4 regions of the Azospirillum himalayense genome follow, and region 3 is predicted to be linked to each of the others. Evidence: riboswitches for the same ligand, from Rfam matches in the RefSeq annotation. Region 3 holds a riboswitch; each other region holds the start of a gene.
What was found. Region 3 has a riboswitch for thiamine pyrophosphate ahead of ACFPMG_RS18355 (ABC transporter substrate-binding protein). Riboswitches for the same ligand answer to the same signal wherever they lie in the genome.
Positions count from the first base shown of each region.

Region 1: another riboswitch for thiamine pyrophosphate. It lies ahead of thiC (phosphomethylpyrimidine synthase ThiC); the one in region 3 lies ahead of ACFPMG_RS18355 (ABC transporter substrate-binding protein).
Region 2: another riboswitch for thiamine pyrophosphate. It lies ahead of thiO (glycine oxidase ThiO); the one in region 3 lies ahead of ACFPMG_RS18355 (ABC transporter substrate-binding protein).
Region 4: another riboswitch for thiamine pyrophosphate. It lies ahead of ACFPMG_RS21180 (LuxE/PaaK family acyltransferase); the one in region 3 lies ahead of ACFPMG_RS18355 (ABC transporter substrate-binding protein).

Region 1 is NZ_JBHSLC010000119.1:3,352-10,699, reverse strand. It holds gene glxR (2-hydroxy-3-oxopropionate reductase) at 1-615, shown strand, start outside; gene ACFPMG_RS33645 (glycerate kinase type-2 family protein) at 875-2,137, shown strand; gene oxlT (oxalate/formate MFS antiporter) at 2,392-3,690, shown strand; gene thiC (phosphomethylpyrimidine synthase ThiC) at 3,773-5,614, opposite strand; TPP riboswitch at 5,731-5,843, opposite strand; gene ACFPMG_RS33630 (hypothetical protein) at 6,048-6,236, shown strand; gene oxlT (oxalate/formate MFS antiporter) at 6,309-7,348, opposite strand, start outside.
Region 2 is NZ_JBHSLC010000096.1:78,136-85,483, forward strand. It holds gene ACFPMG_RS27160 (acylphosphatase) at 64-357, shown strand; gene ACFPMG_RS27165 (hypothetical protein) at 653-1,039, shown strand; gene lipB (lipoyl(octanoyl) transferase LipB) at 1,043-1,771, opposite strand; tRNA gene ACFPMG_RS27175 (tRNA-Leu) at 1,897-1,983, shown strand; gene ACFPMG_RS27180 (STAS domain-containing protein) at 2,104-2,406, opposite strand; gene mgtE (magnesium transporter) at 2,704-4,143, shown strand; TPP riboswitch at 4,190-4,293, shown strand; gene thiO (glycine oxidase ThiO) at 4,285-5,454, shown strand; gene thiS (sulfur carrier protein ThiS) at 5,451-5,660, shown strand; gene thiG (thiazole synthase) at 5,881-6,651, shown strand; gene ACFPMG_RS27205 (PaaI family thioesterase) at 6,717-7,160, shown strand; gene ACFPMG_RS27210 (hypothetical protein) at 7,199-7,348, shown strand, end outside.
Region 3 is NZ_JBHSLC010000036.1:138,733-146,080, forward strand. It holds gene ACFPMG_RS18340 (phytoene desaturase family protein) at 1-929, opposite strand, end outside; gene ACFPMG_RS18345 (DMT family transporter) at 1,160-2,056, shown strand; gene ACFPMG_RS18350 (STAS domain-containing protein) at 2,061-2,438, opposite strand; TPP riboswitch at 2,600-2,697, shown strand; gene ACFPMG_RS18355 (ABC transporter substrate-binding protein) at 2,767-3,921, shown strand; gene ACFPMG_RS18360 (branched-chain amino acid ABC transporter permease) at 3,929-4,813, shown strand; gene ACFPMG_RS18365 (branched-chain amino acid ABC transporter ATP-binding protein/permease) at 4,806-6,545, shown strand; gene ACFPMG_RS18370 (ABC transporter ATP-binding protein) at 6,542-7,252, shown strand.
Region 4 is NZ_JBHSLC010000045.1:117,983-125,330, reverse strand. It holds gene fdh3B (formate dehydrogenase FDH3 subunit beta) at 1-552, shown strand, start outside; gene ACFPMG_RS21195 (formate dehydrogenase subunit gamma) at 730-1,734, shown strand; gene ACFPMG_RS21190 (acetylornithine deacetylase/succinyl-diaminopimelate desuccinylase family protein) at 1,809-3,092, shown strand; gene ACFPMG_RS21185 (DUF5672 family protein) at 3,108-4,832, opposite strand; TPP riboswitch at 5,162-5,291, shown strand; gene ACFPMG_RS21180 (LuxE/PaaK family acyltransferase) at 5,368-6,447, shown strand; gene ACFPMG_RS21175 (acyl-CoA reductase) at 6,444-7,348, shown strand, end outside.

The DNA.
Region 1 (7,348 bases), on a different contig from region 3:
GAGACGAAGGCCTTCGCCCAGCGCATCAACGAGCTGGGCTGCGACTACCTTGACGCCCCGGTGTCCGGCGGCGAGGTCGGGGCCAAGGCCGCCTCGCTGACCATCATGGTCGGCGGGCCGGACAAGGCCTTCGAGACGGTGAAGCCGCTGTTCGAGACGATGGGCAAGAACATCACGCTGGTCGGCGGCAACGGCGACGGCCAGACGACGAAGGTCGCCAACCAGATCGTCGTCGCCCTGACCATCGAGGCGGTGGGCGAGGCCCTGCTGTTTGCGTCCAAGGCCGGCGCCGACCCGGCGAAGGTCCGTCAGGCCCTGATGGGCGGCTTCGCCTCCTCGCGGATCCTCGAGGTGCACGGCGAGCGCATGGTGAAGCGCACCTTCGATCCGGGCTTCCGCATCGAGCTGCACCAGAAGGACCTGAACCTCGCTTTGTCCGGCGCCCGCGCGCTCGGCGTGTCGCTGCCCAACACGGCGACCTGCCAGGAGCTGTTCAACGCCTGCGCCGCCCAGGGCGGCAAGGCGTGGGACCACTCCGGCATGGTCCGCGCTCTGGAGCTGCTCGCCAACCACGAGATCGGCCAGAACCACCGCGTGACCGAACCCGCGGAGTGAGGGTGCCTGACATTCCCTCTCCCGCCCCGGGAGAGGGAGGGGCCCGCCGCATGGCGGCGGGAGGGTGAGGGTGCCGCCGAGATTGGATCGCTGATCCTCGGCCTTACCCTCACCCGGCCCTTCGGGCCACCCTCTCCCGGGACGGGAGAGGGAAAGACACCCTCCCCATTGCCCCCTGCGCCAAATCCGTTAGCATTCCCAGCACATGAGGACCGGCGCCGGTGAACGGCGCGGCTCAGGGAAGGGACAGAACCAGACCATGACGACCACCGATCCCCGCGCGCTCCTGACCGACATGTTCCGCGCCGCCGTCGCCTCGGCGCAGCCGGCGCTGTGCGTGCCGCCGCATCTTCCGGAACCGCCGAAGGGGCGCACGGTCGTCGTCGGCGCCGGCAAGGCCGCGGCCTCCATGGCGAAGGCGGTGGAGGATCACTGGAAAGGGCCGCTGTCCGGTCTGGTCGTCACCCGCTACGGCCACAACGTGCCCTGTGAGCGGATCGAGGTGGTCGAGGCGTCGCACCCCGTCCCCGACGAGGCGGGCCAACAGGCGGCAAGGCGCATCCTCGACATCGCCGCCTCGCTCGGCCCCGACGACCTGATGCTCTGCCTGATCTCCGGCGGCGGCTCCGCCCTGCTTGCCCTGCCGGCGCCGGGCATCAGCATGGCCGACAAGCAGGCGGTGTCCAAGGCGCTGCTCCGCTCCGGCGCGAACATCACCGAGATGAATTGCGTGCGCAAGCACCTGTCCGCGATCAAGGGCGGGCGGCTGGCCGCCGCGACCAAGGCGCGGGTGGTGTCCCTGGTCATCTCCGACGTGCCGGGCGACGACCTGTCGGTGATCGCCTCCGGCCCCACCGTCCCCGACCCGACCAGCTACGCCGACGCGCTGGCCGTGCTGGAGAAGTACGGCATCACCCCGCCGCAGCCGGTCATGGACCATCTGCTGGCCGGGCGCGACGAGAGTCCGAAGCCCGGCGACCCGCGGCTGGAGCGCGTCAGCACGATCCTGGTCGCCACCCCGCAGATGGCTTTGGAGCGCGCGGCGGAGGTCGCCCGCAAGGCCGGCGTCACCCCGGTGATCCTCGGCAACGCCCTGGAGGGTGAGTCGCGCGAGGTGGCGCTCGTCCATGCCGGCATCGCCCGCCAGATCGTCGAGCACGACCAGCCCGCGGCCAAGCCCTGCGTCCTGCTGTCCGGCGGCGAGACCACGGTGACCGTGCGCGGCAAGGGCCGCGGCGGGCGGAACGCCGAGTTCCTGCTGGCGCTGACCGTGGCGCTGGACGGCATGAAGGGCGTGCACGCCCTGGCCGCCGACACCGACGGCATCGACGGGACGGAGGACAACGCCGGCGCCCTGCTCACTCCCGACACGCTGGCCCGCGCCGCCGAGGCCGGCGTCAACGCCAAGGAACGGCTGGCCGACAACGACGGCTACAGCTTCTTCAGCGCGCTCGGCGACCTGCTGGTGACCGGACCGACCCTGACCAACGTCAACGACTTCCGCGCGGTTCTGGTCGTGTAAGCGGTGAGGCGCCGCCGGCCGATTTGATATATCACTTACGGCCAGAGCGGCTCCCGCTCACGAAAATTTGTTGATGACCTCACGGATTATCCGCCACACTCACCGTCAAGGCATCACGAATATGGCGTCTGGCATGCCAACAGCATGCAGCCGGGCTGCCCCGTTCGAAGGATAAAGCGAAGCGGTCGGGCACCGAACGCACCCCGCGCGCGCCAGGACAAGAACGAGATCGCGGACCATCCGGGAGGAACCATATGCGCCAAACCGGTGCGCAAAGCGCCCTGCCTGTCGGCGGGCGTTGGATGCAGTTGCTTGCCGGCGTCATCTGCATGTCGATGATCGCCAATCTCCAGTACGGGTGGACCCTCTTCGTCGAACCCATCGACGACAAGCACGGCTGGGGCCGTGCGGCCATCCAGGTGGCCTTCACCATCTTCATCGTCACCGAAACATGGCTGGTGCCCGTCGAGGGCTGGTTCGTCGACCGCTTCGGCCCGCGGATCGTCGTGCTGTTCGGCTCGCTGCTCTGCGCCGCCTCCTGGGCGCTGAACGCGGTGGCGGACTCGCTGCTCGTGCTCTACGTGGCGGCGGCCATCGGCGGCATCGGGGCGGGCGCCGTCTACGGCACCTGCGTGGGCAACGCGCTGAAATGGTTCCCCGACCGGCGCGGTCTGGCCGCCGGCATCACCGCGGCGGGCTTCGGAGCCGGTTCCGCCCTGACGGTGGTGCCCATCGCCACGATGATCGAGACCTCGGGCTACGAGGCGACCTTCATGGCCTTCGGTCTGGGACAGGGGCTGGTGGTCTTCGCTCTTGCCTGGCTGCTGGTCGCCCCGCCCTCCGCTCCCCTCGCCCGCGGCGGCTTCGCCGCACCGCCCGCGCAGCGGCAATACACGCCGAGCCAGATGGTCCGCACCCCGGTCTTCTGGGTCATGTACGCCATGTTCGTCATGGTGGCCGGCGGCGGGCTGATGGCGACGGCCCAGCTCGGCCCGATCGCCCAGGACTTCGGGCTTGCCCACGCGCCGGTCAGCATCCTCGGCCTGACCCTGCCCGCCCTGACCTTCGCCCTGTCCATCGACCGGGTGCTGAACGGGCTGACCCGCCCCTTCTTCGGCTGGGTGTCCGACCACATCGGGCGCGAGAACACCATGTTCATCGCCTTCGCCATCGAGGCGGTGGGCATCGTCGCGCTCAGCCTCTACGGCCGCGACCCGGTGGCCTTCGTGCTGCTGACCGGTCTGGTCTTCTTCGCCTGGGGCGAGATCTACAGCCTGTTCCCGGCCTGCTGCGCCGACACCTTCGGATCGAAGTTCGCCGCCAGCAACGCCGGGCTGCTCTACACCGCCAAGGGCACAGCGGCGCTGCTGATCCCCTTCGCCAACATCATCGCCGACGCCACGGGAAGCTGGCATGCCGTCTTCCTGCTCGCCGCCGCGGTCAACGCGCTGGCCGCGGTGCTGGCGCTGTTCGTCCTGCGCCCGATGCGCAACCGCATGGCCGCCGAATCGCTGGGCGCGCGCAGCGGCCGGAGCGTGACGGCAACCTCCTGACGCTCTCTTCCCCTCCCCCCGCTTGGGGAAGGAGCCGAAGCGAGGGGGCGCCCGCGAGGGCGTCCCCTTTTCGATTCAGTTGCTATTCCGCAGCCTGCCCCTCCTCCAGATAGATCTCCCCGCCCTTGGCGCGGAAGCTCTCCGACATCTCGGCCATGCCGGAGTTGGCGTAGTCCCGCACCTCCTGCGTGATCTTCATCGAGCAGAACTTCGGCCCGCACATCGAACAGAAATGCGCGACCTTCGCCCCCTCCGCCGGCAGGGTCTGGTCGTGGAAGCGCTCCGCCGTCTCCGGGTCGAGCGACAGGTGGAACTGGTCGCGCCAGCGGAACTCGAAGCGGGCGCGCGACAGGGCGTCGTCGCGTTCCTGGGCGCCGGGATGGCCCTTGGCGAGGTCGGCGGCGTGGGCGGCGATCTTGTAGGTGACCACGCCCACCTTGACGTCGTCGCGGTCCGGCAGCCCCAGATGCTCCTTCGGCGTGACGTAGCAGAGCATCGCCGTGCCGAACCAGCCGATCATGGCGGCGCCGATGGCGCTGGTGATGTGGTCGTAGCCGGGCGCGATGTCCGTGGTCAGCGGCCCGAGCGTGTAGAAGGGCGCCTCGCCGCACAGCGCCAGCTGCTTGTCGACGTTGGCCTTGATCTTGTGCATGGGCACATGGCCCGGCCCCTCGATCATCACCTGGACGTCGTGCTTCCAGGCGATCTTGGTCAGCTCGCCCAGCGTCTCCAGCTCGGCGAACTGGGCGGCGTCGTTAGCGTCGGCGATGGAGCCGGGGCGCAAGCCGTCACCCAGCGAGAAGGCGACGTCGTACGCCTTCATGATCTCGCAGATCTCCTCGAACCGCTCATAGAGGAAGCTCTCGCGGTGGTGGGACAGGCACCATTTCGCCATGATCGAGCCGCCGCGCGACACGATGCCGGTGGTGCGCTTGGCCGTCAGCGGGATGTGCGCCAGACGGATGCCGGCGTGGATGGTGAAATAGTCCACCCCCTGCTCCGCCTGCTCGATCAGCGTGTCGCGGAAGATCTCCCAGGTCAGGTCCTCGGCCTTGCCGCCGACCTTCTCCAGCGCCTGATAGATCGGCACGGTGCCGATGGGGACCGGGCTGTTGCGCAGGATCCATTCGCGGGTGGTGTGGATGTTGCGGCCGGTGGACAGGTCCATCACGGTGTCGGCGCCCCAGCGGATCGACCAGACCATCTTGTCGACCTCCTCCCCCACCGAGGACGCGACGGCGGAGTTGCCGATGTTCGCGTTGATCTTGGTGAGGAAGTTGCGGCCGATGATCATCGGCTCCGATTCGGGGTGGTTGATGTTGGACGGGATGATCGCCCGCCCGCGCGCCACCTCGTCGCGCACGAACTCCGGCGTCACATGGTCGGGGATGGAGGCGCCGAAGTCGTCGCCGTCCCGCGCCACCGCCTCGGCCAGCCGCTGGCGGCCCAGATTCTCACGGACGGCGATGTACTCCATCTCCGGCGTGACGATGCCGGCGCGGGCGTAGGCCATCTGCGTGACCGCCCGGCCCGGCTTGCCGCGCAGCGGGCGGCGCCCGGCGCGATCGAAGACGGGCACGGCCCGCGTCTCGCCGACGCGCAGCCCGTCGTCCTCCGGACGGACCTCGCGGCCCTCATAGGCCTCCACGTCGCCGCGGGCCTCGATCCAGGAGCGGCGCAGCTCCGCCAGGCCGCGGCGGATGTCGGTCTGCACGGCGGGGTCGCTGTAGGGGCCGGAGGTGTCGTAAACGCGCACCGGCGGCTCGCCGCCGCCGACATGGATGTCGCGCATCGCCACGCGCAGGTCGGGGAAGCGCTCCCCGGCCACATGGACCTTGCTGGACGACGGCAGCGGGCCGGTCGTCACCGAGAAATGGTCGGACGGCGCGGCCTTCTGGGAAGCGGGGGGAAGAGTGTCGGGCATCTGCAGTGGATCTCCATCGCACATAGGATCGTTGGAGACCCGGGTGTGACGGAGCGGCAGAACGGATGACCGGAGCGGTCCCCAAAAAGGGGTGCGCGATGGGGATGCGCGTGACCGTGGCCCGTTTGTTCCTGTCCCTACGCCGGTACGACCCGGATCAGGTTCAAAGGGTTCGGCGCCTTACGGCATCATCTCAGCCCCGTGCTATGGGGCTCCCCTTGGAACGTGGCCATGCTGAACCATCCGCCCCACCCACGTCAATGCGATTCACGGTCCGATTCACGGCGAATCCAACCCGACCAACGCAATTGACGCGATTCTGGTATCCATTATCTGGTATACAAAATCCTATTGCGCAGCCTGAGCCGGGCGACTATGCTGCATCACAACAACAAGAAGCAACGCCCCCTCCCGAGTGCCCGGAGCCCGTCCCATGCTCGAATCCCAGATGATCGCCTTCGTCGCCCTGGCCGGCCTGATGGGCCACGGCCTGACCCTGCTGATGCGGGAGGACGACGAGTGGAACGCCGATCCGCAGGACGAGCAGCCGGACGGTCTCTGGTCGTCGGACCGCTTCAACCAGTCCGGCGAGGGCCACAACCGTCCCTTCTTCCTGGACTGAAAAAAGGCCGCCGCGCGGGATGCGCGCGGCGGCCGTCATTCGAGACAAGAAACCTGAAGTTTCGCGGGCCGATCAGTGGCCGGGCTGCACCGCCAGCCCACCCGCACCCTGCTGGGCGGCGAGTTCGGCGTTTCGGGCGTGATGCTTGCGCAACATGGGCCGCAGGACCGCGATGGCGCAGAAGGCCGCGATGAGGTCCATGGTGGCGCAGATGTAGAGCACGGTCGCCCAGGTGCCGGTGGCTTCCATCAGCAGGTTGCCCAGCGGGACCAGCAGGGCCGCGACGCCCTTGGCGCAGTAGAGCACGCCGTAGATCTTCGCCGCGTGCTTGGTGCCGAAGGTGTCCGCCGAAGTCGCGCTGAACAGGCTGTACACTTCGCCCCAGGCCAGGAACACCAGACCCGACAGGATCAGGAACATGATCGGGTCGTGGCCGAAGCGGCTGAGCATCAGAATGCCGAGGCCTTCGAAGGTGAAGGCGATGAACATCGTCGCTTCACGGCCGATATGGTCGGAGACGAAGCCGAACAGCGGACGGGAGATGCCGTTCATCACGCGGTCGAGCATCAGCGCGAAGGGCAGAGCCGCCATGGTGATGCCGAACAGGCTGATCGGGGCTTCCTTCACGCCCAGATCATGGGCGATCACGCCGAGCTGGGCCACCGCCATCAGACCGCCCGAGACGGTGCAGATGAACATGAGCATCATGACCCAGAAGACCGGCGTCTGCAGCGCTTCCTTCAGCGTGTAGTCGCGGCGGGACTGCAGGACCTTGGTCGAGGCCTTCACCTGATCCTTCTGCGGGGCGCGCAGGAAGAAGGCGGCGATGAGGATGATCGTGCCCTGCAGCAGGCCGAACCAGAAGAAGGTCGCCTGATAGCCGGAGGAGTGGATCATGTTGGCGATCGGCAGGATCGTCACGGCCGAGCCGGCGCCGTAACCGCCCGCGGTCAGGCCGACGGCGAGGCCGCGCTTGTCCGGGAACCACTTCAGCGCGCTGTTGACGCAGGTGGCGTAGACGCAGCCGACGCCGATGCCGCCGATGGCCGAACCGACATAGAGCATGCCGAGCGAGCCGGCGTAGCTGTCGATGATCCAGGAAAGGCCGGTCA
Region 2 (7,348 bases), on a different contig from region 3:
GTTTTCCGGAACCGGCGCTTGTCCTATTGTCCTGACCGTACGGAGACGATACCGGGGATGGGAATGGCGGACGAGGAAGACCGCAAGGCCGTGCTGGCCCGCGTTCATGGCAAGGTGCAGGGCGTGTGGTACCGCGGCTGGACCGTGGACACGGCCAATCGGCTGGGGCTGGCCGGCTGGGTGCGCAACCGTGGCGACGGCACGGTGGAGGCTCTGTTCGCCGGCCCGGCGGACGCCGTGGACCGGATGCTGGAGGCCTGCCGCCGCGGCCCTTCCGCCGCCATCGTCAGCGACATTGCCGTCGAGCCGGCCCGCGATCCCGGTCCGGGCGTCTTCGAGCAGCGCCCGACGCTGTGACGGTGGGATGGTTAGCGTTCTGTTAGTCCGGCGGGGCTAGGCTGTCGGGCGTGGATGAGGGGTCGGATCGCCTTGCCCCCACCCCGGCCCTCCCCCGCTTTCGCAGGGGAGGGAGGATCGTCCCCTCCCCTGCGAAGCGGGGGAGGGTTAGGGTGGGGGCACTCGGGTCGGGATGAGCGGCAAAAGGCCAAAATCAGCGCTTCGCCTCCTGTGCGGCGCCCTCCTGTCGCTCGGCGTGCTGGCAACCGGAGCCGCCTGGGCCAGGGGGCCGCTTGACCGGACGGAGCCGGGGCACATGCCGCCGGTGCCACCCGGCGGCTACGACCTGCCGCTGTCGCCGCCGGTCGTCCAGTACCCGTTGCCGCCGCAATGGGTGACGATCCGCTCCACCCAGGACTGGCGGCACGCCGGCACCTTCGAGAAGGAGCTGAGCAAATCCTGCGCCTCCCGCCAGTTCCGGGAGCAAATGCCCATGCGCTACCGCGCCATCTTCAAAGGCGAGGTCCTGGGCGTCGCCTTCGGTCACGGCCTGAACCTGCACGACCCGAAGAAGCAGGCGAACCGCAAGCTGATCTACCTGTTCCGCAACGGCGACAGCACCGGCTGCACCATCGTGTCGATCACCAACGAGGATCTGCGCGTCCTCAACGACGCGCAGCCCGCCGGGGCGCCGAAGCGGTAGGGCTCATTCCCCTTCCGGCCCGCCGCCGAAGACCTCCGCGAAGCTGGCGATCAGGGCGGCGTCCACATCCTCCATGGCGACGAGATGGCCGAGCGCGACGATGGAGGTCACCCCATGCTCGCTGATGCCGCATGGGACGATGCCGGCGAAGTGCGACAGGTCCGGCTCCACGTTCAGGGCGACGCCATGGAAGCTGACCCAGCGGCGCACCCGCACGCCGATCGCGGCGATCTTGTCCTCCTGGCCGGGGGCGCCGCCGTAAGGTCCCTTGTCCACCCAGATGCCGACGCGGCCCTCCCGCCGCTCGCCGCGGATGTTGAAGGCGGCCAGCGTGCGGATCAGCCACTCCTCCAGATCCTGGACGAAGGCGCGGATGTCGGCGCCGCGCGTCTTCAGGTCGAGCATCACATAGGCCACGCGCTGCCCCGGCCCATGGTAGGTGAACTGCCCGCCGCGCCCGGCCTGATAGACGGGGAAGCGGCCCGGCTCCAGCAGGTCTTCCTCCCGCGCGCTGGTTCCGGCGGTGTAGAGGGGCGGGTGCTCCAGCAGCCAGACCAGCTCCGGCGCGGTGCCGGCGCGGATGGCCTCGACGCGCGCCTCCATCTCGGCCAGCGCGTCGGGGTAGGGGACGGGCGTGTCGCTGATGCGCCACTCCACCGCCCTGGCCGGGGCGGGAACGGCATCGCCGATGGCGTCGGGGGCGGGCGGAACGGGGGCGGTGAGGTCGGTCATCCCGACGTTATGAACTTTCTTTGGCAAAAACGCGAGACGCCGCTTGATCGGTCGTTGGGGATCTGCTATTCCCCCGCTCCACCCGATGACGGGAGTGATCCTGTCGTCGGTTCTACCAGCCTTGTGCGGTCGTGGCGGAATTGGTAGACGCGCAGCGTTGAGGTCGCTGTGGCAGAGATGCCGTGGAAGTTCGAGTCTTCTCGACCGCACCATCCCCCCGAAACGGGGGATCAGGCAAACAAACGAAAAGCCCGCCGGTCCATCGGACCACAGCGGGCTTTTTCGTTTTCAGGCCGCCCGGATCAGGGCTGTTTCTTTCGGGCCGCTCCGCCTCAGCGGAACTCCACATACTGGTCGAGCGCCACGCGCCGCATGGTCTGCACGATGTAGGGCTGCGCGTTGTGCACCGTCACCAGCCCCTTGGCGTCGCGGCAACGGTTGGCAAGGACGAACAGCATGCCGATTGCCGCGGAGTCGAGAAAGGTCAGATAACGCAGGTCCAGCCGCACCTCGGGCCGCGCGCCGATGTCCCAATCCGCCAGCAGGTCGTGGAACTTGCGGCTGTCGTCGTAGGTGAAACGCCCCGACAGCATGATCCCCTCCTGACCGTCGATGTCGGTGTAGGCGTACTCCATCGTCACATCCGCTGGCCGGTGGTGTCGGTTCTTCTCGGGCTGCGCGAGGTGGAAAGCCCCGCGCGCATTATGGGTGCACGAATTGTGAAGCCCGCGCAAGCAATTGCGCGCAAGGCCGGAGGGCCCGGACCGGTCCGCCGGGCTGGACAAAACAGCGGCACACCTATATTCGGTGGGCGCCCCGGCGGGATTCCGCGAGGGCTCCCCACCAACCCGCAAACGCCGGTGCGCCATGGTCGGCCGATCGCAGGACCATGCCGTCACGCCGCATTGCCATCGTAAAGGGAGGGTGCCGCCATGCACACCGACCGCCAGGAACCGGATCGTATCCAGGACGATGTGCCGCACCCGGCCGAACGCCCCGCCCCGCCCCGCGAGGACGGCGAGGAGGAGCGCGCCTACGGTGTTGAGCCGGAGTTCGTGGAGGAGATCGTCGAACGGCTGCACGCCGGACGGCGCGACGATCTGCGCGCCGAGCTGGACACGCTGCACCCTGCCGACATCGCCGACCTGATCGAACAGCTCGGCCACGACGACCGCGAGGCGCTGGTCGGCGTCCTGCGCCCCGACTTCGACGGCGAGGTGCTGAGCTACCTCAACCCCGATCTCCGCGAGGAGATCGTCGAGCTGTTCGAGCCGAAGGAGCTGGCCGCCGCCGTCGCGGAGCTGGACACCGACGACGCCGTCGACGTCATCGAGGACCTGGACGAGGACACCCGGCGCGAGGTTCTGGAGAATCTGCCGGCCGCCGACCGCGCGCTGGTCCAGGAGAACCTGACCTACGACGAATACACCGCCGGCCGCCTGATGCAGCGCGATCTGGTGGCGGTCCCGCAGTTCTGGACGGTGGGCAAGACCATCGATTATGTCCGCGCCACCACCGATGAGCTGCCGGAGGACTTCTACGACATCTTCGTCGTCGATCCGATGCACCGGGTGGTCGGGGCGGTGCCGCTGTCGCGCCTGCTGCGCCAGAAGCGGTCCGTCCGCATCGCCGATCTGGTGACGGAGGAGGTGGACACCATCCCCGCCACCATGGACCAGGAGGAGGTGGCGAACCTGTTCCGCCAATACGCCCTGGTCTCCGCCCCCGTGGTGGATGCCGGCGGGCGGCTGATCGGCGTCATCACCGTCGACGACGTGGTCCACATCATCGACGAGGAGGCCGAGGACGACATCGGCAAGCTGGGCGGCGTCGGCGACACCTCGATCTACCGCTCGGTGCTGGAAACCTCGCGCTCGCGCATTTCCTGGCTGGGGCTGAACCTGTTCACCGCCTTCGCGGCGGCGGGCGTCATCTCGCTGTTCGAGGCGACCATCGAACAGATCGTGGCGCTGGCCGTGCTGATGCCGATCACCGCCTCGATGGGCGGCAACGCCGGGACCCAGACGCTGACCGTGGCGGTGCGCGCCCTGGCGACGCGCGAGCTGTCGTCCTCCAACGCGCCCCGCGTGGTGGGCAAGGAGGTTCTGGTCGGTCTGCTCAACGGCGCCGTCTTCGCCACGCTGGTGGGGGCCATCGCCGCAACGTGGTTCGAGCCGATGATCGGCTTGGTCATCGGCTGCGCCATGGTCATCAACCTGTTCGTCGCCGGGCTGTGCGGGGTGCTGATTCCCATCGGGCTGGACCGGCTGGGCGTCGATCCGGCGGTGGCGAGTTCGGTCTTCCTGACCACCATGACCGACGTCATCGGATTTCTGTCCTTCCTGGGGCTGGCGTCGCTTTTGTTGTTGTGACCAACGAAAAGGGGCTTGCCAAAGGCGGCTCTCTTCCGGATGATCCGGGCATTGGCTGGGGTGCCGTGCGGGATGCGCTCGCGCGGCTGAGATCACACCCATCGAACCTGTCTGGATAATGCCAGCGAAGGGAGCCGCCGCATGGTATCCGCGCCCTTATTTCATTCTGATTCCGCAAAACCCACCGTCGCCGTGATCGGCGCCGGGGTGATCGGCCTGTCCATCGCCTGGAGGCTGGCCGCCGCCGGCTGCCGGGTCGAGGTCTTCGACCGCGGCGCCGCCGGCCGGGGCGCCAGCCACGCCGCGGGGGGCATGCTCGCCGCCTGCGTGGAAACCGAACCCGGCGAAGAGAACCTTCTGCCGTTGACCCGCGCCTCGCAGGACCTGTGGCCCGCCTTCGCGGCGGAGCTGGAGGCCGCTTCCGGCATGGCGGTGGACCTGCGCGGCGAAGGCACGATGGTCATCGCGTTGAACGCCGACGATGCGGCCAAGGTGCGCTTCCTGCACGACTTCCAGACCAAGCTCGGCCTGCCGGTGGAATGGCTGAGCGGGGCGGAGGTGCGGCGGCGCGAGCCCTATCTCCAGCCGGGCGTCGCCGGCGCGCTGTTCTGCGCCGGCGACCATCAGGTCGACAACCGCAAGGTCGCCGCCGCCCTGCACGCCGCCGCCCTGCGGGCCGGCGCCGTCGTGCACGAGTACGCCGAGGTGTCCCGCATCGAGGTCCGCGGCGGCCGGGCCGTCGGCGTCCAGGTCGGCGACCGGTTGTTCGAGGCCGACCGGGTGGTTCTGGCCGCCGGGGCGTGGTCGGGCTGGATCGACGGGCTGTCCCCGGCGGTGCGTCCGCCGGTGCGCCCGGTGAAGGGGCAGATGCTCTGCCTGCGCATGGACGCCCGGCTGCCGCTGCTGCGCCATGTGGTGTGGACCCCCGGCACCTACCTGATCCCGCGGCTGGACGGGCGGCTGCTCGTCGGCGCCACGACGGAGGAGCGCGGGTTCGACGACCGGCTGACCGCCGGGGGCCAGTTCGCCCTGCTGGAAGGGGCGTGGCGCGCCCTGCCGGGCATCGCCGAGCTGCCCATCGAGGAGGCGTGGGCCGGTTTCCGTCCGGGGACCCGCGACGACGCCCCGATCCTCGGCCTCTCGGAGGTGGAGGGGCTGGTCTACGCCACCGGGCACCACCGCAACGGCATCCTGCTGACCCCGGTCACCGCGGATTCGGTGGCGAGGCTGGTCCTGACCGGGGAGGCCGATCCGGTGATCCGTCCCTTCGCACTCGACCGTTTCGCCCAGCCCAAGGGAGCCGCGGCATGAGCGCCCGCATCCGTGTCAACGGGCGGGAGGAGGACCTCGCCGTCCCCACCGTCGCCGCCCTGCTGGCCGGGCGGGGGATCGCCGCGGGCACACGCGGGGTCGCGGTCGCCCTGAACGGCGCCGTCCTGCCGTCCCGCCGCTGGGACGAGACGCCCCTGTCCGCGGGCGACGCCCTGGAGATCATTCGCCCCGTACAGGGCGGCTGAGCTTTCCACCCGCCGCGCCCTCTCGATCGTTATTCCCGCAAAGGCGGCGCCCAATCCCTCTCCCGTCCCGGGAGAGGGGGCCCGCGCAGCGGGCGGGTGAGGGTCATGCGAGGATCAAGGCGCTGATCCTTGGCGGCACCCTCACCCTTCCCACGCTTCGCGCGGGTCCCTTCCCTCTCCCGGGGCGGGAGAGGGGATATCAATTATCGAGGAAACATCCATGAACGACACGCTCACCATAGCGGGCCGTGAGTTCCGCTCGCGCCTGTTTCTCGGCACCGCCGGCTACCCGAACCAGCAGGTCATGCTCGACGCGCTGGAGGCCAGCGGCAGCGAGCTGGTCACGCTGGCCATCCGCCGCATCAGCCTGGACGGCTATTCGGAAAGCCTCGTCGACGTCATCGGTGACCGCGCCGGGCTGCTGCCCAACACCGCTGGCTGCCTGACCGCCAAGGAGGCGGTGCTGACCGCGCAGCTTGCCCGCGAGGCGCTGGGTGTGGACTGGATCAAGCTGGAGGTCATCGGCGACCGCGAGCTGCTCTACCCCGACGTCGAGGAGCTGCTGCGCGCCACCGAGGAATTGGTGGCCGACGGCTTCACCGTTCTGCCTTACTGCAACGACGATCCGGTGACCTGCCGCAAGCTCGCCGATCTGGGCGCGGCGGCGGTGATGCCGCTGGGCGCCTTCATCGGCTCCGGCCTGGGCATCCGCAACCCGCACGCCATCGAGACGATCTGCGCGCGCAGCCCGGTGCCGGTGGTCCTGGACGCCGGGATCGGGACGGCGTCGGACGCCGCCCTGGCGATGGAATTGGGCTGCGCCGCCGTCCTGCTGAACACCGCCGTGTCGAAGGCGCGCGATCCGGTGCGCATGGCGGCGGCGATGCGCGACGCGGTGGCGGCGGGGCGGGCGGCCCGTCTGGCCGGGCGCATGCCGAAACGCGCCTTCGCGGAGGCGTCGAGCCCGCAGCTCGGCTTGATCGGAACGTAAGGCTGGCGCAGGGTAGGGCCATCTGATTTCACCCACCCCCGAAAACGATCAGAGAGACCCGAGACGTGCCCAAGACCTTCGAACCGCGCGATCCGGACTGGGAGACGCGCTGCCGCGCCAGCTTCGCGCTTCAGCCGATCTGCAAGACGCTGGGGATCGAGCTGACGCGGCTGGAGCCCGGCTTTTGCGAGATGCGCCTGCCGTTCCGCGCCGACCTGACGCAGCAGCACGGCTTCTTTCACGCGGGCATGGTCAGCACGCTGGCCGACAACGCCGGGGGCTACGCCGGCTACACGCTGATGCCGGCGGGCAGCGAGGTCCTGGCGGTGGAGTTCAAGGTCAATCTGATGGCGCCGGCCAAGGGCGAGGTGATGATCGCCCGCGCCCGCGTGTTGAAACCGGGCCGCACCCTGACCGTCACCAGCGTCGAGATCTCGATGCTCGACGGCGGGATGGAGAAGGACTGCGCCATCATGCAGCAGACCCTGTTCTGCCAAGCCCCCGCCTGACCCGCCCCATCCCCTTCCATCCGATCCAGGAGGTTCGCATGCCGCTGTCGCGTCTTTTCGGTGCCGCGTTGGTCGCGGGCGCCGCCACCGTCGCCCTGGCCCAGCCGGCCCTTGCCCAGAAGAAGGAGCCGCCGGCCTGCGGCGCCGTGTCCTTCCGCGCCATCGCCCCCGGCGCGCCGGACGGCGAA
Region 3 (7,348 bases):
TGCTCCCGCGCGATCAGGGCGGCCAGCGCCGCGGCGTCGTTGGGCAGCGGCTCAAGGACACCGCTTCGGACGATGCCGCGGCTCACCGGCTGCCAACGCACCCGCTCCGCCACGCCGACCGTGCGCAGCAGATGCCCGACCGGACCGTCCGCACGGGTGCCGCTGACGTCGTGCACGCCGGCGTCGAAGATGAAGCGGCCCGTCGTCCCGTCGCGCAGCCGGACCTTGCGGTCCCAGGAGGAGCAATAGCCGCCAGGGCGGTCGTGCGCCTCCAGAACGGTGACGCGAACCCCGGCCTCCGCCAGCAGGGCCGCCGCGGTCAGCCCGCCGATGCCGGCGCCGACAACGACGACACCATTCTTTTGTCCGAGGACGGCGGGCGCGGGCCAGGGGTGAGGCTCCCGCTCGGCCAGCCGGCGGGCGACGGCCCGGTTGACCAGCCAGTCCGGCAATCGGCGGCTCCCCAGCAGGCCGGCCAGCGTGGCGAGGGCGGAGGTGAAGACGCCGACCTCCGCCGCGACGGCGAAGCCGGCGGCGCCGGCCAGGAAGACCACGCCCCACAGCGCGGTGACCGCCTTGTTGACGGCGACGAACTGCGGCAGGTGCCACAGACCGGGCGGTGTCGTCTCGCGGGCATAGGGCAGGGTGAAGGGACGGCCCAGCGCGAGCGAGGCGAAAGCCATGCCGGCCAGGGCGAGATGGATGACCAGACCCATGTGCTCCAGCGGCCCGGTGAGCAGCAGCGCGGCGAAGAAAGCGACCGCCACCAGTTCCGGCGCCTTCAGCGAACCCCGCCGCCGGTCATGGGCGCAGAGCGTCAGGCTGAGCAGCAGGGCCGCCAGCGCGGACGCCGGATGGCCCGCCGGCTGGAGGACGCCGAAGGCGATCCAGGGCGAGACGCCGACGAGGATGCGGATCGATTGGAGCATAGGCTTTGACGGGAGCATGGCGGACCCTTGCGGTGGTGACGCCCGCCAGACTGTCCAACGCATCGGCCGGGGCCAGCGCCGATCCGCGAAAGGCCGGCTTCGCTTCGCCAAACGCCCGAACGTCGATTCACGAAGCGTGAAACGCCGGCGTCCCGCGGGCGCAACTGCGCGGGCCAGACCTGCGGTTGCGGCATTGGGCAGGGTTCAGGTTGCTCATATACTGTGCAAACATGACCCAAGCCGCCGCTCTTCCCGCTGCCACCGCCAGCGACGACACCCGCCGCGCCATCGGCTGCTTCCTGCTGGCCATCTTCCTGTTCGCGGGCATGGACACGCTCATCAAATATCTGAGCGGCGGCTATCCGGTGGCGCAGCTCATGTTCGCGCGGTCGGTGGTGGCGGTGGTGCTGGTCGGCGGCATCTCGGTGGCGCGCGGCGGCTGGGGCGGGATGCGCACGCGGCGCCCGATCGCCCACGTCTTCCGTTCGCTGGCCGGGTTGCTGTCGATGGGCTGCTTCTTCTACGCCTTCAAGCACCTGCCGCTGGCCGAGGTCTATGTGCTGAGCTTCGCCGGGCCGCTGTTCATTACGGCGCTGTCCATGCCGCTGCTTGGCGAGCCGGTGGGATGGCGGCGCTGGGCGGCGGTGCTGGTCGGGTTCGGCGGCGTGGTGGTGATGGCACGCCCGGAGGCCGACGCGCCGCTTCTGCCGATCCTCGTCGGTGTGGCCGCGGCCTTCTTCTACGCGCTGGCGATGATCGCGGTGCGCGGCCTGTCGCGGACGGAGAGCAACACGGCCATCGTCGTCTATCTGCTGCTGACCACCACGGTGGTGAGCGGCGTGGCGGCGATCCCCGACTGGGTGCAGCCGGGCGGGTTCGACCTCGGGCTGATGCTTCTGGTCGGCACGCTGGGCGGCGCGGCGCAGGTGCTGATGACCCAGGCCTTCCGCCTGGGCCGCGCCGCGGTGGTGGCGCCCTTCGAGTATACGGGGATGATCTGGGCGACCCTGCTCGGCTTCCTGGTCTTCGGCGACGTGCCGACCCCCACCGTGTTGGCCGGGGCGGGGATCATCATCGCCAGCGGGCTCTATATCCTGTATCGGGAAACGCTGCGCCGCGGCGGCTGACGGGTCAGGCGGCGGCGGGAAGCGCCACCCCGCCGTCGATGACGAGCGGGGAGTCCGTCAAGGCGATGATCCGGCTGCGCTCCAGCACGCGCCGGATTCGCGGCGGGTGATTCTCGAAGGCAATGGCGCCGCCGCGGTCGAGCACCGCGTTGCGGAGCGCCAGCAGAATGCCGATGCCGCAGGAATCGAGGAACTCCACCCGTCCCAGATCGACGCGCAGGGTCAGGGCCTGCGCGTCCGCGGCGCGGCGGAGCAGGGGCGTCAGGCCGGGCAGGGCTGCGTGGTCGATCCGCCCCGACAGGACAGCGCGCAGCCCGCATCCGCCCTGCGCCGTGGCGAAGGGGTGCAGGACGACGGTGCTGTGCGACGGGGTGGCCCGCATGCTTCGTGACGACTTTCCGGTTGGGGCGACGGTCCAGCGCGGGCCGGGAGCGGCGGAAGGAACCACGGGAAGCGCGACTCCCCGGTGTCTGTTGCGTTGCGAAATTGTGAAAAGGCGCCGGGCCGCCGCTTGACAGCCGCGCGCCGGGCTCACACTGTGCACACGAACGGCTGGGGTGCCTGCCGCAAGGCGGGCTGAGACCACACCCATCGAACCTGATCTGGGTCATGCCAGCGAAGGGAGCCAAGCGTTCGAGGCTGTGCCGCCGCTACACCCCTGGCCTCCTCGTCCTCGCGCGGTTCTTCGCCGGGCAGGAGGAGACACATCCATGCGGCGCTTCCTTTCCATCCTCTCGGCAACGGCTTTTACGGCGGCCTTTTCGGCGTCCCTCCTGTCCGGTGCGGCGCTGGCGGGCGAGGCCTCGGTCCCCGTGCTGGTGCCGCTGACCGGCTTCCTGTCGCTGGAGGGGACGAGCCAGCGCAACGGCGCCGTCCTGGCGCTGAAGGACGCGCCCGCGGGTGTGGCGGTGCGGTCGGAGGTGATCGACACCGGCACCTCGCCGGAGGCCGCGGTCACGGCGCTGGAGCGGGCGGCGGGCGGCAAGGTCACCGCGGTGGCGGCCAGCATGCTGGGCACGCAGATGCTGGCGATGCTGCCGCTGGCCCAGGATTACGGCATCCCGCTGATCACCGTGTCGGGCACGGCGAGCATCACCGAGCAGGGCAACCCCTGGGTCTTCCGCTTCTTTCCCGGCGACGCCGTGACCAAGGAGGCCCACGCCCGCTACGTGACGGAGGAGTTGGGCAAGAAGCGCCCGGCGGTAATCTACCAGACGACGGCCTACGGGCAGAGCGGCAAGGCCCATCTGGAGCAGGCCTTCAAAAAGCTCGGCGTCGAGCCGGTGTTCGAGGAGGGGGTGGACCCCGCCGCCAAGGATCTGCTGCCGGTCCTGACCAAGGCGCTGGCCGCCAAGCCCGACGTGCTGGTGCTGCATCTGCATTCCGGCCCGACCGCCCTGTTCATCCGGCAGGCGGCGGCCAACGGGGTGGCGGTGCCGATCGTCGCCGGCTCCGCCATGCACCAGCCGAGCACGGCGGCGCTTCTGGAGCCGGCCGAGCTGAAGGGCGTCTGCGCCGAGACGGCGGCCTCGCCGGTCTCCGGCGGCAGCCCGGAGGTGGAGGCCTTCACCGCCGCCTACCGCGCCGCCTTCAACGCGGAGCCGGATGCCTTCGCGCTCGGCCAGTATGACGGCATCCGCATGGTGCTTGCGGCGGTGCAGGGCGGTGCGGACAGCGCGGAAGCGGTGCGGAAGGCCCTGTCCATCGGGACCCACCGGGGCCTCGCCATGACCTACAAGTCGGACGGCAAGGGCAACATGGCGCATTCCGCCGTGATCGTCTGCTACGACGGTGCCTCGCGTGTGCCGGCGATCGCCAAGCGGTACGACAACGTCACAGGCGTGGTGACCGGGGCGGTGAAGTGAGCAAGCCTTGATCACCCTGCAACTTCTCGTCAACGGCCTGGCCCTGGGCGCCGCCTACGCGCTCGTCGCGCTGGGCTTCGTGCTGGTGCTGAACGCCACCGCGGCGGTGAATTTCGCGCAGGGCGATCTCGTGATGGCCGGCGGGCTGCTCGGCGTGGCGCTGGCGCCCTATCTGCCGGGGTATCTGCCGCTGCCCGGACTGCTTCTGCTGCCGGTGGTGCTGGTGCTGATGGCCGGGCTGGGGCTGCTGCTGGCGGCGGCGGCCTATCTGCCGCTGCGCCGCCGCCCGCCGGTGGCGGTCTTCATCAGCACCATCGCGGCGGGCATCATCCTGCAGAACGGCGCCTCCGTCCTGTTCGGGCCGGAGCCGCGGGCGGCCCCGCCGCTGCTGAGCGGGGGGACGCTGGACCTCGGCGGGCTGGTGGTGGCGGAGCAGTCGCTGGCGATCATCGCCGTAGCGGCGCTGCTGATCGCCGGGCAGCAGTGGCTGTTCGGGCGGACCCAGCTCGGCCGCCGCCTGCGCGCCACGGCGCAGGACCCGGAGATGGCGCGGGCCTGCGGCGTGCCGGTGGCGGCGATGATCCTGATCACCTTCGCGCTGGGCACCGCCTTCGCCGGAGCGGCGGGGCTGCTGCTCGCCAACCGCTACTTCGTCACGCCGACGGCGGGCGGCGACCTGATCCTCAAGGCCTACATCGCCGTGACCATCGGTGGCTGGGGCTCCGTCCCCGGAGCGGTGGCCGGCGCGCTGCTGATCGCGCTGTTCGAGGTGGGGGTGTCGTCGGTGCTGTCCTATCCGGTGGCGCTGGGGCTGCTCTACGCGACGCTGCTGGTCATCCTGCTCGCCCGCCCTCAGGGGCTGTTCGGTGAGGCGGCGCGGCGCCGTGCGTAAGGGCGTGCGCAAGTTGCGGGCGCTGGCCCCCACCCTGACCCTCCCCCGCTGGGCGGGGGAAGGAATGATGCTTGCGGTGCTGGTGGCGTACGCGCTGCTGTACGCGTCGCCTTACGGGCTGCGCGTGCTGACCGTGGCGGGGGTGTACGCGCTGGCCGCCATCGGGTTCCAGATCGTGTTCGGGCTGGGCGGGGCGCTGTCGCTGGCTCACGGCGCCTTCTTCGGGATCGGGGCCTACGCGACCGGCATCCTGGGCAGCCAGTGGGGGTGGGGCTTTGCCGCGACCTTCCCGGTGTCGCTTCTGGTGCCGCTGCTGCTGGCCCTGCTGGTCGGGCTGCCGGTGCTGCGGCTGGAATCCCATTACTTCGCGCTGGCGACGCTGGGCATCGCGCAGGTCGTCCATTTGCTGGCGGTCAACAGCCCCGGCCTGACCGGCGGCGCCAACGGATTGCCGGGGGTGCCGGGCATCGTCCTGTTCGGCTGGGCGGTGCCGCGCGGCCTGCCGCTGGCGGCGGTGGTCTGGGGCTTCGTGGCGCTGGGCGGGCTGGTGGCCTGGAGGCTGGCGCGCGGGCGCTGGGGGCGGGCGCTGACGCTGGTGCGCGACGACCCGCTGGCGGCGGGAACGCTGGGTCTGGACGTCGGCGGGCTGCGGCTGGCCGCTTTCGCGCTGAGCGCTGTCTATGCCGGGGCGGCGGGCGCCTTGGCCGTGCACACCCAGCGCGTCGTCTCGCCGGAGGTGCTGGAGTTCCCCGTGATGGTCTCCGTCCTGACCATCGCTGTGGTCGGCGGGCGGGGGCGGGTGGCCGGGGCGATCCTGGGTGCGGTGCTGCTGCTCCACCTGCCGGAGTGGTTCCGCTTCCTGGAGCGCAGCTATCTGATCGTCTACGGCGTGGCGCTGCTCGCCACCATCGTGCTGGCGCCGCATGGGCTGACCGGCCTGCTCGACCGGCTGTTCCCGACCCGCCCGGCGCCGGAGCCGAAGCCCGAAGCTCCGCCGGAGACGGCCATCCCGACGGGGCCGCTGTTGCGGGTGGAGGGGCTGACCAAAAGCTTCGGCGGGGTGCGGGCGGTGGACGGCGTGTCGCTGATGCTGGAGGCCGGGACCATCACCGGGCTGATCGGCCCCAACGGTTCCGGCAAGACAACGCTGGTCAACCTGATCTCCGGCCTTGAGAGTCCGGATGGCGGGCGGGTGCTGATGGGCAATGTGGATTTGGCGGGACAGCGGCCCGACCGCATCGCCCGCGCCGGGATCGCCCGCACCTTCCAGGCGGTCAGCCTGCCCGAGGGCGCCAGCGTCCTGGCCGCCGTGGCCGCGGCGCGGCTGGAGCGCGACGGCTCGATCGCCGAAGCCGAGGCCCACGCCTTGTGGGCGCTGGAGCGGCTGGGCGCGGCGGACCTCGCCGCCAAGCCCTGCGCCGGACTGCCCGCGGCGCTGCGCCGCCGGGTGGAACTGGCCCGCGCGCTGGCCCGCCAGCCCGCCGTCCTGCTGCTCGACGAACCGGCGGCGGGGCTGACCGACGGGGAGAAGGCGGAACTGGCCGGTCACCTGCGCGCCATCGTCACCACCGGCACCGCGCTGCTGGTGGTGGAGCACGACATGGGCTTCCTGCTGCCGCTCGCCGGCCATGTGCTGTGCCTGGATCAGGGGCGCCCGCTCTACGCCGGCCCGCCGGAGGGGGTGCGCAGCGATCCCGCCGTGGTCGCCGCCTACCTGGGGGAGGGGGTATGACGGGGACTCCCCTGCTGCAGGTCGAGGGGCTGACCGCTGGCTATGGCGGGGCGGTCGCCGTGGACGGCCTGTCGCTGTCCGTGGCGGCAGGCGAGGCGGTGGCCCTGCTTGGCGCCAACGGGGCGGGCAAGTCGACGCTGCTCAAGGCCATCCTCGGCCTCGTCCCGGCGATGGGTGGGCGTATCCGACTGGCGGGCGAGGAGATCGGCGCCCTCGCTCCGGAACGGCGAGTGCGCCGCGGCCTGGGCTATGTGCCGGAGGGTCGGCGCGTCTTCCCCGGCATGAGCGTGCGCGACAATCTGGAGGTGGCGAGCTGGCTGGGCCGGGCCGAGCGCGTCCGCGACCTGGAGCGCGTCTTCGCCCTGTTCCCGGCGCTGGAGGGCAAGGCCGAGGAGCGGGCTTGGCGCCTGTCCGGCGGGCAGCAGCAGATGCTGGCGGTGGGCCGCGCGCTGATGGGCCGACCGCGGGTCCTGCTGCTCGACGAGCCCTCGCTCGGCCTGTCGCCCAAGCTGGCGGGAGAGGTCTTCGCCGCCGTCCGCGCCATCGCTGGAACCGGAACGGCGGTTCTGGTCGCCGAGCAGAGCGCCGCCCGCGCCCTGTCCGCCGCCGGGCGCGTCGTATTGCTGCGCCTTGGCCGGGCGGTTCATGACGGACCGGTGGAAACCCTTCCCGGCGACGCGCTGCGCGACGCCTTTCTGGGCGGCTGACGGGCCGGGGAACCGGTTGCCGAGGGCGGCGCCGGACGCAATTCGGCATTGCGGCAACAGGCCGGGATCTTTGTCGTGACTTTCTCGTCTTGCGCT
Region 4 (7,348 bases), on a different contig from region 3:
ATCCCCTGGGGCATCAACCGGCGCCGCGTCATCACGCTGAAGGACGGCGTGCCGGGGGAACGCTCCATCTCCATGGCCTGCATGCATTGCAACGACCCGCCCTGCGCCGCGGTCTGCCCGGTGGACTGCTTCTACCAGACGGCGGACGGGGTGGTGCTGCACTCGAAGGATCTGTGCATCGGCTGCGGCTATTGCTTCTACGCCTGCCCCTTCGGCGCGCCGCAGTACCCGCAGGCAACCAACTTCGGCGGGCGCGGCAAGATGGACAAATGCACCTTCTGCACCGGCGGCCCGGAAGCGGACAACACGATGGAGGAGTACCAGAAATACGGCACCAACCGGCTTGCCGAGGGCAAGCTGCCGCTCTGCGCGGAGATGTGTTCCACCCGCGCGCTGATGGCCGGCGACGGCGACGTTCTGGCCGACATCTACAAGGAGCGGACGGTGCGCCGCGGCTACGGCTCCGGCGCCTGGGGCTGGTCCACCGCCTATGGCCAGAACGACCGCGGCGACGCCTTCAGTCCGGGCCGCGAGGGCACCGGCGGGAGCTGAGCGGGGTGGGGACGTGATGCCCCCACCCTAACCCTCCCCCGCTCTCGCAGGGGAGGGGACTGCCGCCGCTTTGCGATCATCTCCCTCCCCTGCGAAGCGGGGGAGGGTCGGGGTGGGGGCAAGGCTGTCCCGACGCAGCACCCCGCGAAGCGCACACTCTCTAGGGAAGGACGCGACATGACGAAGCTCCTGCGCCCCCTGCTGGTCCTGTTCGTTCTGCTGCTCGCCGCCCCGGCGGTGCAGGCGCAGTTCTACCAGACGCCGGGGCCGAACTCGCCGACCTCGAAGGACGAGGTGCAGCTCTACCAGACGCCGGACGGCAAGCTCTCCGGGCGGGTCAGCATCCCCGACGAGAAGCTGGGCGTCCTGGTTCAGCCGGAGGGGCGGGAATGGCGCGAGTTCCGCATGGTCTGGCTGAAGATCATCGCGGGGGCGCTGATCCTGGGGCCGATCGCGGTGCTGGCGATCTTCTACCTGATCCGCGGCACCATCCGCATCCATGGCGGCCGGTCGGGGCGTCCGGTGCCGCGCTTCAGCGGCATGGACCGCTTCGCCCACTGGACGACGGCGGTCAGCTTCCTGCTGATGGCGCTGACCGGGCTGATCCTGACCTTCGGGCGCATGCTGCTGATCCCGCTGATCGGCCACCCCAACTTCACGATGCTGGCCGAGGCCAGCAAGTACATGCACAATTTTTTCAGCGTGCCCTTCGTCCTCGGGCTGGTGATGATCTTCGTGCTGTGGGTGCGCGACAACATCCCGGAGAAGGCCGACCTCGTCTGGCTGAAGACGCTGGGCGGCGTGCTGAGCAAGTCCGGCGAGCATCCCGAGGCCGGGCGCTTCAACGCCGGTCAGAAGGGCGTCTTCTGGGCGGTGGTGTTCGGCGGCTTCGCGCTGTCGCTCACCGGCTTCCTGCTGATGATGCCCTTCGCCGTCACCGGGATCGGCGGCATGCAGATCCTGCATGTGGCGCACGGGGTGGTGGCCGCGCTGATGATCGCGCTGATCATCGGGCACATCTACATCGGCACCATCGGCATGGAGGGCGCCTTCGACGCCATGGGCCGCGGCGTGGTGGACGAGAACTGGGCCAAGGACCACCACCGCCGCTGGTACGAGGAGCAAATCCGCAACGGCCGCGCCAACGAGGACGGACGGCTGCGGCATCACGCGGCGGAGTGAGGCGCGGAACCTCTCGACAGGCGCGTCGGCATGACCGATCCTTCCGCGCGACGAATTGTGCGTGGGGGTGATGCATGCCGCTCGACCACCGGGAGTCGCTGTTCCGCCGCATCGCGGAGCGGCGCGACGACCTCGTCGCGCTGACCCGCGACCTGATCCGCATCCCCACCGTGAACCCGCCCGGCGACGTCTACACCGATTGCGCGGAGTTCCTCGGCCGGCGGCTGGCCGGGCGCGGCTTCGCCGTGGAGTATGTGCGGGCCGACGGGGCGCCGGGCGACAGCGACCGCTACCCGCGCACCAACGTCGTCGCCCGCATTGAGGGTCGTGAGCCCGGCCCCTGCGTGCATTTCAATGGCCACATCGACGTGGTGCCCGCCGGCCAGGGCTGGACGGTCGATCCCTTCGAAGGGGTGGTCAAGGACGGGCGCGTCTACGGCCGCGGCGCCTGCGACATGAAGGGCGGCATCGCCGCCTCCGTCATCGCCGTGGAAGCGATCCTGGAGGCGGGCATCCCCTTTCCCGGCGCGCTGGAAATCTCCGGCACGGTGGACGAGGAGTCCGGCGGCTACGGCGGGGTCGGGCATCTCGCCACGCTCGGCTACTTTTCCCGCCCGCGGGTCGATCACGTCATCATTCCGGAGCCGCTGAACGTGGACCGGGTGTGCATCGGCCACCGCGGCGTCTGGTGGGCGGAGATCGAGACCAAGGGCCGCGTCGCGCACGGCTCCATGCCCTTTCTCGGCAACTGCGCGGTGCGCCACATGGGCGCCGTGCTGCACCGGATCGAGACGGAGCTGATCCCCCGGCTGGCTGCCAAGCGCACGGCCATGCCGGTGGTCCCGGAAGGGGCGCGGCAGTCCACCCTGAACATCAACGCCATCCATGGCGGACAGCCCGAGGATCACGGCGGCCTGCCCAGCCCGATGGTGCCCGACCGCTGCCGCATGGTCATCGACCGCCGCTACCTGATCGAGGAGGACCCGGAGGAGGTGCGGGCGGAGATCACCGGCATCCTGGAGGATCTGCGCCGCGAGCGCCCCGGCTTCGACTACGAGCTGCGCGAGGTTCTGGCCTTCCTGCCCACCCTGACCGACGCCGACGCGCCGGTGGTGCGGGCGGTGGGGGCGGCCATCGAAACGGTGCTGGGCCGCCCGGCGGCGCAGGTGGTGTCCCCTGGCACCTACGACCAGAAGCACATCGCGCGGGTCGGGCATCTGAAGGACTGCATCGCCTACGGCCCCGGCATCCTCGACCTCGCCCACCAGCCCGACGAGTATGTGGACATCGACGACATGGTCCATTCCGCGCAGGTCATGGCGATGGCCGCCCTGTCGCTGCTGCGGCGGGAGGTGTAGGGCAAAGAGCGCCGGCTATTTCCAGGTGACCCGGCCGCCGACCTCCTCGGCGATGAAGTCCGCCCAGCGTTCGCGCTCCCCCAGGAGGTTTGCCGGGAAATAGTCGTTCAGCTCCACGGACTGCCAGCGGTAGCCGGGACGGTTGAAGAGGTCGCTGCCCTCCGCCAGGAAGCGCGGCACGTCGATGCCGTCGAGGATGTCGTCGCGGTTCAGCTCCTGGTGCGAAAAGCTCTGGATCTTGTGCCGGATGGCGGCGTCGTCGCCGATGTAGGAGAAATGCCAGCCCGCGTGGGGCAGGATGTCCACGTAGGGCGGACGCGTCTCGGGGGTGTAGCGGTCCAGCGTGCCACGGCTCTCGCGGATCTGCTGCGGCGTGGTCATCCGGGCCATCAGCCCGCGGACGGCGACGGGGAAGACCGAGAAGTTCTCGCCCTCCACGTTCATGAAGTTGACCTTGAAGTAGAACAGCGGCACGCGGAACCCGGCGATCATCGCCGAACTGTCGCGCAGCGACGCGACCGAGCGGGCGCGCAAAATCTCGTCCACGTCGGAGACGACGACGATGTCGTCCGGCTCCACCTTGTCCAGCCCGAGCGCGATGGCGTTCCGCTGCGCCCGCTCGCGCACCCAGGGATTGTCGGTTTCCGGGAAGTCGGGGGCGACGACCAGCTTCACCTTGTCCAGGAAGGGCAGGAAGCGGTCGCGCTCCTCCATGAAATGCAGGGGCTTGGGCGCGCCGGTGAAGGTCTGCTTGGCCTCGACGATCACGAACTGGTCGACCGTGTCGTACAGCTCGCGGAAGCGCAGCTCCAGAAGGTCGAGTTCGTTGTGGAAGGTGAAGCAGTCGTAGATCTTCGGCTGGCGGCGTTGCGGCGCGGCCACCGCCGGCCAGCGCGACCCCGGCGCCGCCGTCGTCTGCACGGCGTCGGCCAGGGCCAGCACATAATCCCGCTGCACGCCGGTCGTCCATTCGGTGATCTGGGAGCGCAGGAACGTCTCGTCCCGCCGCGCCACCAGCTTGCGGACCATGGAGGTGAAGGGGGCCTTGCGTCCGGACAGCGCGAGGCTGGTCATCAGGTCGGTGTAGTCGCGCCTGTCGAGAAGCGGGCCGTCCATGACCTCGATTCGTTCCTCCAGCGCGCGGTCGCCCAGCACCTTGCCGAAGTTGAACAGGCCGTGGAAGCCGAAGGCCGGTCCCGGCACCGGCGTGCGTTCGAAGGCGAAGCGGTCGGCCACCGCCTCCGGGGCGAAGCGGATGCCGGCCTTCTCCAGCGCCGGGCGCTCGGTCCGGCAGATGACGTGGTCCTCGGGGATGCCGGCTTCGAAGGGCAGGTCGCGCAGCCGGTCGAGCAGGGCGGCGGAGCGCAGGGAGAAGCCGCCGTTCCCCACCGTCATGCCGTCTTGGTACCAGCCCCAGCGGGCGCCGATGTAGTCGAAGGCACGGAACTCCTCCGTCCAGGCCTGCGGGTCGGCAACGAAGCCGTCCCACTGCGCGATCAGGACATGACCCGTCGTCACGAGCCGGCGCAGGCGGACGTTGATCGTGTCCGAATAGTCGTCGATGTCGTGGATCGGGGCGATGCGGTGGAAATCGACGCCCGGAATTTTCGGGTCGCTGTCGGAGAGCAGCAGGACGCTGGAGAAGCGGCAGGCGGCGATGCTGTCGCGGATGGCCATCTCGACCAGGGCGTGGTTCGCCGTGTCGGCGAACACCAGCGTGCAGTCGTCGATCCTCACCATGCCGTTCCCCGTTCTGCCGCCGGCTTCAGCCGCCCGCGGGCGCGGATCCTATCACGGCGGTTGTGGGGCTGCCACGGGCGGCGTTGGTCGCCTTCGGTCCCGACCTCCTTGACGGGCGGGGGCGTCGCATTCGACGTCAAATCCCTCTCCCGCCCCGGGAGAGGGGGCCCGCGGAGCGGGCGGGTGAGGGTCATGCAAGGATCAAGGCGCCGATTCTCGGCGGTACCCTCACCCTTCCTTCTCCCGGGACGGGAGAGGGGCTCCAAAGGCAATGCTTCCGTTCGTTAACCCGACCTCCTTGACGGGCGGGGGCCGGTCCCTTAGCTTGCGAATGTTCCCTGGGGGGCCTCGCTAGGAGGCTGAGACTCCGCCGGTCCGGCGCTTTCATCCGGACAACGCGGTGACCCATCGAACCTGATCCGGGTCATACCGGCGTAGGGACGGGACTGAAGGGCGGCACGGCGTACCCCCATTCCATCCAGACACCGCTTGTCCCGGCAACAGTTTGTTGGCGCTGCAAAAGGTGTGTGCGGACGTGACCGAAGCCCGACTTGTCGAAGACCTGCTGGCCTTCATCGCCGCCGGAGAGGCGGACGAGGAGGCGTTCAACCGTATGGCGCTGGCCGTCTTCGCCCACCAGTTCGAGACCAACGCCCCCTACCGCCGCTTCGCCACCCAGCGGGCGCGCACCCTGCGCACGGTGAAGAGCTGGCGCGACGTGCCCGCCGTGCCGATCAGCGCCTTCAAGGACCTGACGCTGAGCGGACGCCCGCCGGAGGAATGCCCGCACGTCTTCATGACCAGCGGCACCACCAAGGGCGTGCGCGGCAAGAGCCACCACCCGACGCTGGCGGTCTACGACCGCTCGATGACCGTCAATTTCCGCCGCCGTTTCATGGGTGAATGGGACCGGCTGCGCATGGGCATCCTGTTCCCGACCGAGCAGGCGATGCCCAACTCCTCGCTCGCCCATTATCTGGCGTTGGCCAAGAGCGCGTTCGGGACGGATGAGAGCCGCTATTTCGTCTCCGACGCGGGGCTGGACGTGGACGGGGCCATCGCGGCGCTGTCCCACGCCGAGGAAACCGGCGAGCCCTACGCCCTGCTGGGGGCGAGCTTCAGCGTCGTGCATCTGATGGACGCGCTGGCCGAGCGGGGGCGGAGCTTCGCCCTGCCGGCGGGAAGCCGCATCCTCGACACCGGCGGCTTCAAGGGCCAGTCGCGGGAGATGGCGGCGGAGGAGTTCTACGGCCGCCTGTCCGCGACCTTCGGCGTGCCGCGCCGGCTGTGCATCAACATGTACGGCATGACCGAGCTGAGCACCCAGTTCTACGACGACGGCAACGAGACCTGCCCGTCGGTGAAGTCCGGCCCGCACTGGATACGCAGCCGTGTCATCAACCCGCTGACCGGGCAGGAGGTGCCGCGCGGCAGCGTCGGCGTGCTGGTCCATCACGATCTGGCCCATTTCAACTGCGCCTCCGCCATCCTGACCGAGGACGCGGGGGTGGAGGTGGAGGGCGGCTTCCAGCTTCTCGGGCGGGCCGACGGGGCGGACGCCAAGGGCTGCTCCATGGCGGTCGAGGACTTCCTCAAAGCGGCGCGGGCCTCATGACCGTTGGCTTGATGGAGCGCGCCGGGCATCTGCCGGGGCTGTCCGCCGACGCCGTGGACTGGCGGACGCTGACCTTCCGGCGCGGCGCCGAGACGCTCGACGTCGCGGTGCCGGTGCTGAGCGAGGCGCAGATCGCTGAATTGGCAACGCGGGTGCGGACGAACGCGCGGACTTACCTGAGAAGCCGCACCGTCGCACAGATCGCCGCCGCCATCGACCGCGCCGTCGCCCGGCTGCTCGACCGTGACGACCCGTGGCGGCGAAAGGCCGAACGTCTGCTGCCTCTGGTCACCGGCTACGACGGGGAGATGGTCCGGCTGGGGCTGACCGGCTATCTGAAGACCTTCCGCGGGCCGGAGCTGCGGAAGTTCATCGCCGAGGATTTCGCCAACCCGGCGGTGCTCGACGATTTCCAGCCCGTGCCCAAGGGCGGTTTTGCCCGCGCCTTCGGGCCGGAGCTGCTGCTGCATGTCTGGGCGGGCAACGTGCCGGGCCTGCCGCTGTGGAGCCTGATTTCCGGCCTGCTGGTGAAGGCCGGCACGGTCGGCAAGCTGCCGAGCGCCGAGCCGCTGTTCGCCGGCTGGTTCGCGCAGATCCTGGCGGAGATCGACCCGCAACTGGCCGACTGCATCGCCATCGTCTGGTGGAAGGGCGGCGACGCGGCGACGGAGCGGGCGTGGCTGGGCCGCGCCGACACGGTGGTCGCCTATGGCGGCAACGACGCGCTGGAGGCCATCCGGGCGCGGGTGCCGATCACCACGCGCTTCCTGCCCTACGGCCACAAGATCAGCTTCGGCATGGTCGCCCGCTCCGCGCTCGACGCCGGGAAGGCGGGCGCGGTGGCGCGGCAGGCGGCCTACGACGTGGCGCGCTACGACCAGCAGGGCTGCTACTCGCCCCA